One region of the Kitasatospora sp. NPDC096077 genome, then DNA from elsewhere that is predicted to be linked to it. Evidence: riboswitches for the same ligand, from Rfam matches in the RefSeq annotation. Region 1 holds a riboswitch; each other region holds the start of a gene.

The links. A riboswitch is a leader RNA that binds a small molecule or an ion and turns the genes downstream of it on or off. The one in region 1 is predicted to bind cyclic di-AMP.
Region 2: another riboswitch for cyclic di-AMP. It lies ahead of ABTZ03_RS23555 (transglycosylase family protein); the one in region 1 lies ahead of ABTZ03_RS11150 (M23 family metallopeptidase).
Region 3: another riboswitch for cyclic di-AMP. It lies ahead of ABTZ03_RS15435 (glycoside hydrolase family 16 protein); the one in region 1 lies ahead of ABTZ03_RS11150 (M23 family metallopeptidase).

The regions. Positions count from the first base shown of each region.
Region 1 covers NZ_JBEOSV010000008.1:180,017-183,243, reverse strand. The annotation lists gene ABTZ03_RS11155 (MFS transporter) at 1-1,082, opposite strand, end outside; cyclic di-AMP (ydaO/yuaA leader) riboswitch at 1,181-1,355, shown strand; gene ABTZ03_RS11150 (M23 family metallopeptidase) at 1,358-1,981, shown strand; gene ABTZ03_RS11145 (APC family permease) at 2,526-3,227, shown strand, end outside.
Region 2 covers NZ_JBEOSV010000028.1:8,638-11,864, forward strand. The annotation lists gene ABTZ03_RS23545 (SDR family NAD(P)-dependent oxidoreductase) at 1-33, opposite strand, end outside; gene ABTZ03_RS23550 (cytochrome P450 family protein) at 312-1,613, shown strand; cyclic di-AMP (ydaO/yuaA leader) riboswitch at 1,824-1,992, shown strand; gene ABTZ03_RS23555 (transglycosylase family protein) at 1,997-2,884, shown strand; gene eno (phosphopyruvate hydratase) at 3,138-3,227, shown strand, end outside.
Region 3 covers NZ_JBEOSV010000013.1:156,494-159,720, forward strand. The annotation lists gene ABTZ03_RS15430 (esterase/lipase family protein) at 1-1,065, shown strand, start outside; cyclic di-AMP (ydaO/yuaA leader) riboswitch at 1,390-1,497, shown strand; gene ABTZ03_RS15435 (glycoside hydrolase family 16 protein) at 1,506-2,822, shown strand; gene ABTZ03_RS15440 (IclR family transcriptional regulator) at 2,985-3,227, opposite strand, start outside.

The DNA.
Region 1 (3,227 bases):
CCGCTGAACGCCGCGTAGACGCACAGGGTGACCAGGTTCACGGCGGTGAACAGTCGGGAGGAGAACAGCCCGAGCGGCAGCATCGGGTCGGGCGCCCGCCGCTCCACGGCCACGAAGGCCGCGCCCAGCAGCAGACCGGCCACGCCGGTGACCCAGACGGCGGGGGACAGGCCCTCCCCGGCGGCGGTGAGCGCGTAGGTGATCGCGCCGAGGGCGAGGGCGGCGAGCAGGGCGCCGGGCACGTCGAAGCGGCCGGCGGCGGACTCGTCCCGGCTCTCCGGGACGTAACGGGAGGTCACCGCGATCACGGCGGCGGCCAGCGGCAGGTTCAGCAGGAAGATCCAGCGCCAGCCGGGGCCGTCCACCAGCCAGCCGCCGAGGAAGGGGCCGACGGCCGCCGACACCCCGCCGAGGCCGGACCACAGGCCGACCGCGGCCGAGCGGTCGTCCGGGTGGAAGACGGCCTGGAGCATCGCGAGCGAGCCCGGGGTGAGCAGCGCCCCGCCGATGCCCTGGACGGCGCGGGCGGCGATCAGCACGTGGATGGTCGGGGCGGCGGCGCAGGCCGCCGAGGCGGCGGCGAACCAGACCACGCCGATTAGGAAGACCCGGCGCCGCCCGTAGCGGTCGCCGAGGGCGCCGCCGAGCAGGATCAGGCCCGCCAGGGTGAGCAGGTAGGCGTTCAGGGTCCATTGCAGGGAGGCGAGGGTGGCGCCGAGGTCGGCGCCGATCCGGGGCAGGGCGACGTTCACCACGGTGCCGTCGAGCATCGCCATGCTGGAGCCGAGCACCGTTGCGAGGAGGACCCAGCGACCCTGTGCGCTGCCCAGGCGCAGGGTGCCGGCGTGAGAGGTGGCCACGGGTCGAATCCTGTGCCCACGGGGGTGTACGTGACAAGGGTCACCGGGCGGTGTGTCGGCCGGTGACGGTGGGTGGTCCTCCGGTCGCGCGGTGCCGCGCCGGTCGGCGCAGGGTCGTGGATCAGTGGCTCCGGGTGAACGGATCGTGCACGGACCGTACGGCGGATCATGCGGAGGGTTACCGCGGGGGCGGGATCGGCCGCCGTTTCGAGAGATCGACATTGCTTCACCCGAACGGATGAGTTTTAGTTCAGCGACCGCCCGGCCAGCCCGGACGGATCCGCCGGGTGGAACGCCGAGTCCTGCCGCTGCCGGGTGGCTCGCAACGAACTCTGTACGGCAGGAGCGGGGGACCCACAGGTAAGTCGCCGGACCGGAGTTCGCGCTTTCACAGCGCGGACCACCAGGACCGGCTCGGGGTGAAGCCGCGCATGCGGCCGGGCAACTCCAGCCCGAACCCGACAGCTCACCTCGCAGGCGTCGGAGAGGAAAATTCCATGCCTGCACAGGCTCGTCGTATCGCCCTGCCCCGTGCCGCCCGCATCGGCATCGCCGCCGCCGTCACCGGCGTCTCGTTCGTCCTGCCGCTCGTGACCGCGATGAACGCCCAGGCGACCAGCACCCCGGCCGCCGTCGTCGTGGCCGCCCCGGCCGCTGTCGCCGCCGCCCCGGCCGCCGCTGCTCCGGCCGCGGTCGTCCCGGCCGCCGTCACCTCCGGCTACGTCGCCCCGCTCGCCGCCCCGGTGCTGGGCGAGGCCTACGGGGTGGCGGGCGCCATGTGGGCCTCCGGCCACCACACCGGCCAGGACTTCGTCTGCTCCACCGGCACCCCGCTGCGCGCCGTCGCCAACGGGGTCGTGGTGAAGGCCGCCTACGACGGCGCCTACGGCAACGAGGTCGAGCTCAAGCTCGCCGACGGCAAGTACGCGCAGTACGCGCACCTCTCTTCGATCGGCGTGAAGGTCGGTCAGTCCGTCGCCACCGGTCAGCAGATCGGCTACTCCGGTGCGACCGGCAATGTGACCGGCCCGCACCTGCACTTCGAGGTCCGGACCGGTCCGGACTACGGCTCGGACATCAACCCGGTCAGCTACCTGCGCGCGCACGGCGTCGCGCTCTGAACCACCGGCTCCCGCCGGGATTCCTGAACCACCGCTGGTGCGGGGCGAATCGACCACCCGGGATGGTCATGTCGGGTGACCGCTCGACCGGGTGATCGCCGCACCGGTGGATCTGGTCTTGTCCGGCCGATCTTGCCGGGCGCGCGACGCCGGGCATCCCGCCTGGACGCACGCCCGAATCGTCCAAGTACGTCCAGTACGAGGCCGACTCGGGCGCACGCCCAGCCGGGCGCCCAACGCCGCGCGCTGATCCGCCAAGATCGGCCGGACAAGACCTGGGCGCGGGTCACGCCCACGGCCGGCCCCGGCCGTACGAGAACTCTCGTGCGGCCGGGGCCGGCTACCGTCGTGTCCGGAGTCCTCGTCGGCTCCGGCGTCCCCGGCGCTCCCGGGCCGCGTTCGACGGCTCGAACATGGCGTCAACTCCGCAGGTTCTTCGGATGATCTGTGGTTCCGTGGGCCGTGCCCCGCCGCGCGATCCTGTCCGCAGTCAGCGCCCGGCCGGTCCGACGGGCGGGCGCGCCCGGGTGGACGAGGAGGCCGGATGACCGTCCGGAGCGGGGACGCGGTCGGGCCGCGGGTCGGGTCGGACGGGGTCGACCGGCTGAAGGCGGACTCGGTCGGTCTGCCGGGCGTGGTGTTCATGGCGGTCGCCACCGCCGCCCCGATCACCGCGATGACCGGGAACCTGCCGATCATCATCGGGCAGGGCAACGGGGCCGGGGCGCCCGCCGCGTACGTCCTGGCGACCGTGGTGCTCACGGTCTTCTCGGTCGGGTACGTGGCGATGGCCCGGCACATCACGGCCGCCGGGGCGTTCTACGGGTACGTCTCGCACGGGCTGGGCCGGGTGGCCGGGATGGCGTCGGGGCTGCTCGCGCTGCTGGCGTACATCGTCTTCGAGGCCTCGGTCATCGGCTTCTTCGCCTACTCGCTGCGCGGGCTGGTCCGTTCGCAGGCGGGCGTGGACCTCGACTGGGGCTGGTACGCACTGGTCGGGCTGACGGTGATCGGGGTGACGGCCTGGTTCGACCTGCATCTGACGGCGAAGGTGCTCGGGGTGGCGCTGCTGCTGGAGATCGCGGTGCTGGGCGCGGTCTCGCTGGCCGTGCTGGCCGCCGGCGGCGGGCCGGACGGGATCGTGCTCGGGGCCGTGAGTCCGCTGAACGGGCTGAAGGGAGTGGGGAGTTCGGGCACGGCGGCGGCCGGGGTGGGGCTGGTCTTCGCGTTCTGCTCCTGGGTGGGC
Region 2 (3,227 bases), on a different contig from region 1:
CGCGATGACGACGACTGCTCCGCTGACCCGCATGGCCTGCTCCTCCCTGTGGGCGACACCGCACCGGCGCCCACGCATACTGCGGAGGATCGTAGGCACGTCCTGACCCTCCGCAACAGGGATTACCCCGCAGGTGACCAGGCTCACGCCTGCCACCCGGCCAAGAGCTGTCCAAGGGCTGTCCACGGACCGTCCACGGGGCGTCCACGGAGGGTTGGCACACTGCTCGCGCGCCGCTCACGAACGGTTCGCGAACCGGTGACGTTCCGCCGGTCGCCGGGCGCCGCCGGTCCAGCGGTTACGGTCGACCCATGCCAGCTCAGCCCGATGCCGCCCAGTCCGCCGCCCAGCCCGACCCCCAGCTCTTCACCTGGGAGTTCGCCGCCGACCCGTACCCCGCCTACGCCTGGCTGCGCGAGCACGCCCCGGTGCACCGCACCACGCTGCCGAGCGGGGTGGAGGCCTGGCTGGTGACCAGGTACGCGGACGCCCGGCAGGCGCTCGCGGACGGCCGGCTGTCGAAGAACCCGGCGCACCACAGCGAGCAGGCGCACCGCACCGGCCGGGTGGGCATCCCGGGCGAGCGGCAGGCCGACCTGATGACCCACCTGCTGAACATCGACCCGCCGGACCACACCCGGCTGCGCCGGCTGGTGTCGAAGGCGTTCACCCCGCGCCGGGTGGCCGAGTTCGAGCCGCGGGTGCAGCAGTTGACCGACCGGCTGATCGACGGCTTCGCGCAGCGCGGATCGGCCGACCTGATCCACGAGTTCGCCTTCCCGCTCCCCATCTACGCGATCTGCGACATGCTGGGCGTGCCGGCCGAGGACCAGGACGACTTCCGCGACTGGGCGGGCATGATGATCCGACACGGCGGCGGCCAACGCGGCGGCGTGGGCCGGGCGGTGAAGAAGATGCGGGCGTACCTGTTGGAGCTGATCCACCGCAAGCGGGCGGACCTCGGCGACGACCTGATCTCCGGCCTGATCCGGGCGAGCGACCACGGCGAGCACCTGAGCGAGAACGAGGCCGCGGCGATGGCCTTCATCCTGCTGTTCGCCGGGTTCGAGACCACCGTCAACCTGATCGGCAACGGGACGTACGCGCTGCTGCGCAACCCCGGGCAGCGGGCGCTGCTGCAGGAGTCGGTGGCCCGCGGCGAGACCGCGCTGCTGGAGACCGGGATCGAGGAACTCCTGCGCTACGACGGGCCGGTGGAGCTGGCGACCTGGCGGTTCGCGACCCGGCCGCTGACCATCGGCGGGGTGGACATCCCGGTCGGCGACCCGGTGCTGGTGGTGCTGGCCGCGGCGGACCGCGACCCGGCCCGGTTCTCCGACGAGAACACCCTGGACCTGGCCCGGACCGACAATCCCCACCTGGGTTTCGGGCACGGCATCCACTACTGCATCGGTGCCCCGCTGGCCCGGCTCGAAGGACGGTCCGCGCTGGCCACGCTGCTTTCCCGGCTGCCCGATCTGCGCCTGGCCGAAAGCCCGGAGAACCTGCGCTGGCGCGGTGGCCTGATCATGCGTGGATTGCGTGAACTTCCGGTCGAATTCAGTCCGGAAGTGCGTTCGCCGCACGCCCGTCCGGAGGCTCCGACACACTGACGCGGGGTCGCGAACGGCCCCTCGGCGACGGTATGAACACCCATCAAACCGGACAAAGCCCCGCCGTCCGTAGGCGATCGAACACGCGCCGTAATTCTTGTGTGATGTCGGCGATATGAGCTTGTGATTGATCTGAGGATCTGTCTAGTCTCCCTGGAGTTCGCAGCTGCGGACCCCGAACGCGGAACGCCGAGTCCTGCCCGCCGCGCCACGGGAAACCGACCAGAACCCTGGGCAGGGGCGGGGGAACCAGGTTTGTTGCCGTTCTCCCACGGCTCGGGGTGAAGCCGCCCACGCGGGACCGTTCCCGCACCCGGCGGCCGGGCCACCTCCCGGTCCGAACCCGACAGCTCACCTCGCAGGCGTGCGGAGAGGGACCCTTCATGCTGCTCGTTGGATCTGGCCGTCACCGTCGTCGCACCCAGGCCGAGAAGGCCATCGCCGTCGCGGGTGTGGCCGGCGTCGGACTCGCGCTGCCGCTCCTCACCGCCACCGGCGCGTCCGCCGCCCCGGCCTCCGCCTGGGACTCCGTCGCCCAGTGCGAGAGCGGCGGCGACTGGGGCATCAACACCGGCAACGGCTTCTACGGCGGCCTGCAGTTCACCTCCAGCACCTGGAAGGCGTACGGCGGCACCGCGTACGCGGCGCAGGCCAACCAGGCCAGCCGGGCGCAGCAGATCTCGGTCGCCGAGAAGGTGCTCGCCTCGCAGGGCCCGGGCGCCTGGCCGGTCTGCTCCAAGAAGGCGGGGCTGAGCAAGGGCGGCGCCCCGGCGGCCGTGGACACCTCCTCGGACGCCAAGCCGCAGTCCGCCCAGCAGCAGTCCACCCCGAAGCAGCAGGCCCCCAAGACCCAGGCTCCCAAGACCCAGGCCCCCAAGCCCGCCGCGAAGCCCGCCCCGCAGCAGGACGACGCCAAGCCGGCCGCCCCGCAGCTGGCCAAGCCGCAGCTGCAGGGCTTCCCGGGCAAGGCCGGCTGGGACGCCGACTCGAAGGTGTACTGGTACCAGAACGGCGGCTCCTGGTACTGGACCAGCCACCAGAGCGTCTACCAGCAGTACGCCCCGCAGGCCGCCGCCCAGTCGCAGCAGGCCCCGCAGGCCGCCGCCCAGGGCGGTCACGACTACACCGTCCGCGCCGGCGACACGCTGTCGACCATCGCCGCCGCCCAGGGCGTGTCCGGCGGCTGGCAGGCGGTCTACGACGGCAACCGCGGCACGGTCGGCGGCAACCCGAACCTGATCATGCCCGGCCAGGTCCTGCACCTCGGCTGAGCCGTCCCCGGACGCATTCCGAGGGGGTCGCGCCCGGCGCGGCCCCCTTCGTCCGCATTCGCCCGCTCCGGCCGGACCGGCTGGGACGAGCAGGTGAACTACCGGTGGGTAGCGGGGCCACACGCTGAGACGGAGCCGAGGTCGAGGTGGCCCCGGGAGCCCGGGCGGTTAGGCTCTGGTCGTAACGACTCCGCAATCATCCGGCCGACCGCACCACCGTGGGCCGGACCCTGCTTCCGCAAGGAGATGCTTCGTGCCGTCCATCGATGTCGTCGTAGCCCGCGAAATCCTCGACTCCCGCGGCAACCCCACGGTCGAGGTCGAGGTCGGCCTCGACGACGGC
Region 3 (3,227 bases), on a different contig from region 1:
CAGTACCCCGCCGACGGCCGCGGTGACCAGGACGGCGCCCGCCGCACCTACTTCGGCACCGGCGAGCCCTCCTCGGCACGCTTCCTGCTCTACTCGGCCACCGGCTGGGACGCCGGCGGCACCGGCACGCCCGTCCTGCTGGTCCACGGCGCCAACGACAACGCCGACCGGGCCTGGGCGAACCCGGGGGAGAGCGGCACCTGTGGGGCGTCCGCCTGCCCCTCCACCGGCCTGGCCCAGTACCTGGCCAGCACCGGCCGCCGGGTCTTCGCCGTCGGCTTCGCCCACAAGCAGGGCGACAACCTGCTCCAGGCCCAGGCCGTCGGCGACGCGCTCGCCCTGATCCGGGCCCGGCTCGGCGTCCCCCGGGTCGACGTGGTGGCCTGGAGCAAGGGCGAGGTGGCGGCCCGGGCGTACGTGTCCTCGGTGCGCCCGGCGCGGGGACAGGCGTACGCGGGCGACGTGCGCCGCCTGATCACCCTCGGCGGGCCGAACGGCGGGCTCGACTACGTCTACGCACACGGCTGGGACTTCGACCTGGCCACCTGGCCGGCCTGCGGGGGCACCGCCAACGCGCCCTCCCCGCACCTGTACATGACCTGTTACGGAACGTACACGGCGCAGCCCTGCCTCGGCGTGCTGCCGACCGGCGGCAGCGACTGCTACCCGGGCCAGCGCCAGCTGCTGGCCCGCTGGGACGCGACCTACGGGGTGGACACCACCGCCCAGGACTGGTGGACCACCTACTACGGCGGCCAGGGCTTCTACACCTCCGGCCAGGGCATCCAGGCGGCCGTCGACGCCGGCTCGCTGATCGCGCCGCTCCAGCGGGCCGGGATCCCGGCCTCGGTGCCCACCTACCTCCTCGCGGGCGGGTCGGCCGACATCCCGGGCGTGCTGAACGAGAACCGCGGACCTAGCGACGGCATCGTGTTCACCGCGAGCGCCCTGGACACCACCGGCATCGCGACGGTCGGCGGCACCCGGCTGCTCACCGGGCTCAACCACCTGGAGCTGGCCTGGGCGCCGGACGCCGAGGCCCAGGTCGCCGCCTGGCTCGGCTGAAGCTCCGGCCGTGCCCTTGGCCGAGCCCTTGGCTGATCCCTTCGCCGAGTCCCCGGTCGAACTTCGGTCGAGCCCTTGGGTGAGCCTCCGGGCACCGCCCGGGGATTGATCAACTCGCCGACCACGCAGCGTCGTTGATCGACACCACTGTGAGCTGTGCGACAACCGGCCGGATCCAGTTGTCCGTTCACGGACGGACTGCCTAGCCTGCAACGGTCGTCCGCCGTCGCGGACCCCGCCGCCGGGACGCCGAGTCCCGTCCACCCGCCGGCGGGCACTCGAGCACCACAGCGGACGGGAGCGGGGGAACCAAGGTCAGCGCCCGGCCCGTACGCACCAGCGTGCGGGCCGTGGCTAGGGGTGAAGCCGCTCCACAGGCGGCCGGGCAACTGCAGCCCGAATCCGACAGCTCACCTCGCAGGCGTCGCAGAGGACCCGCCATGCACCAGCCTGCCGGGCGCCGTCGCGCGCCCCGCCACGCCCGTCCCTCCCACCGCGGCCGTAACGCCGCCCTCGCCGCCACCGGCGCGATCGCGATCACCGGCGCCGGCCTGTTCGCGCTGCCGTCCGGCGCCCAGGCCGCCACCGCCCCGACCGTCACCCAGGACCGGCTCGCCCCCGCCGCCATGGTCGCCGGCCAGGCCACCACCGCTTCGCTGGCCCTGCACTCCTCGTCCTGCGTCACCGCGAAGACCGTCGGCGTCGGCGTCCGCGACGCCCGCGGCACCAACCTGGACTTCCCGGGCAACGCGAGCAACGTGCAGATATGCCCGAGCGGGTTCAGCTTCACCAGCGGCGCGCGCACCCTGCCCGCCGGGACGTACAATCAGTTCGGCTTCTGGCAGGACCTCGGCGGCGCCTGGCACAACCTGCCCTCGCAGCAGCTGGTGGTCTCCCGCGCCGGTACCGCGACGCCGACCCCGACCCCGGCGCCGACCCCGACCGCCAAGCCGTCCCCGACCCCGGTCCCGACCACCGCCCCCACCGCGCAGCCCTCCCCGAGCGTCACCCCGACCCCGACCCCGAGCGCCACCGCGACCCCGAGCACCCCGGCGCCGTCCTCCCCGATCGCCGGCAAGTCGCTGACCTGGTCCGACGAGTTCAACGGCCCGATCGCCTGGGGCCAGCGCTGGGTCGGTGACAAGAGCACCGCGTACAAGTACGGCAACCACAACCCGGGCGACAACAAGCTCGACTGGCTGAACAAGAACAACGTCACCGTCGCGAACGGCGTCGCCACCTTCACCGCCACCCCGGGCGGGCCCGCCCTGGAGAACGGCCAGCAGTCCTGGAACACCGGTTTCCTGACCACCGAGGGCTCCGCGGAGGGCTTCCAGGTCAAGACCGGCGACTACGCCGAGGCCCGGGTCAAGATGCCCTCCGTGGCCGGCGCCTGGCCCGCCCTGTGGACCTGGAAGAACGGCAACGGGGAGATCGACTCCTTCGAGTACCACCCGGACAACCCGAACCTGCTGGAGCTGACCAACCACGTCAACCCCAGCAACCCGGAGTACTACACCGACGCCAAGGCCGTCGCCGCGGACCAGTGGGTGACCATCGGCACCTACTACGGCGCCAACTCGGTGGACTGGTACGTCAACGGCGTCAAGGTGTACTCGGACAACAAGGGCGTGGGCGCCAACTTCTCGGCGTACCTGATCCTCAACCTCTCGGTGAGCGCCGGAAAGTACCACCCGGCGCCGCAGGGGAACACCCCGATCAGCTTCTCCGCCGACTACGTGCGCGTCTACCGCTAGGCCGTCGCGTAGGCCGTCGAGGCCAGCCGACCCCCAGGACCAGCCGCTCTCAGGAACCGGCAGCCTCCCGACCTCCCCGAGGTCGGGCGGCTGCCGGTTCTTGCGTCTCCACCCGTGCTGTGCAGATGAATTGACGGGGCATCACGTCAGTGGACCCGGAGGTCAGGGCGCCAGGACCTGCCCGAGCCGGGCCGCGATCTGGTGCATCACCGGTACCAGCGCGGACTCCCCCGCCTGCTCCTCCAGGGCCCGGATCCGGGCCTCCGGGCCGGACACCGACAACGCGGTGGGTGTCGGCGCGCCGGGCACCGCGAGCGCGATGCAGCGGACGCCGATCTCCTGCTCCTGGTCGTCGACCACGTACCCGCGCTCGCGCGCCTCGGCGAGCTGGTCCATCAGCTGCTG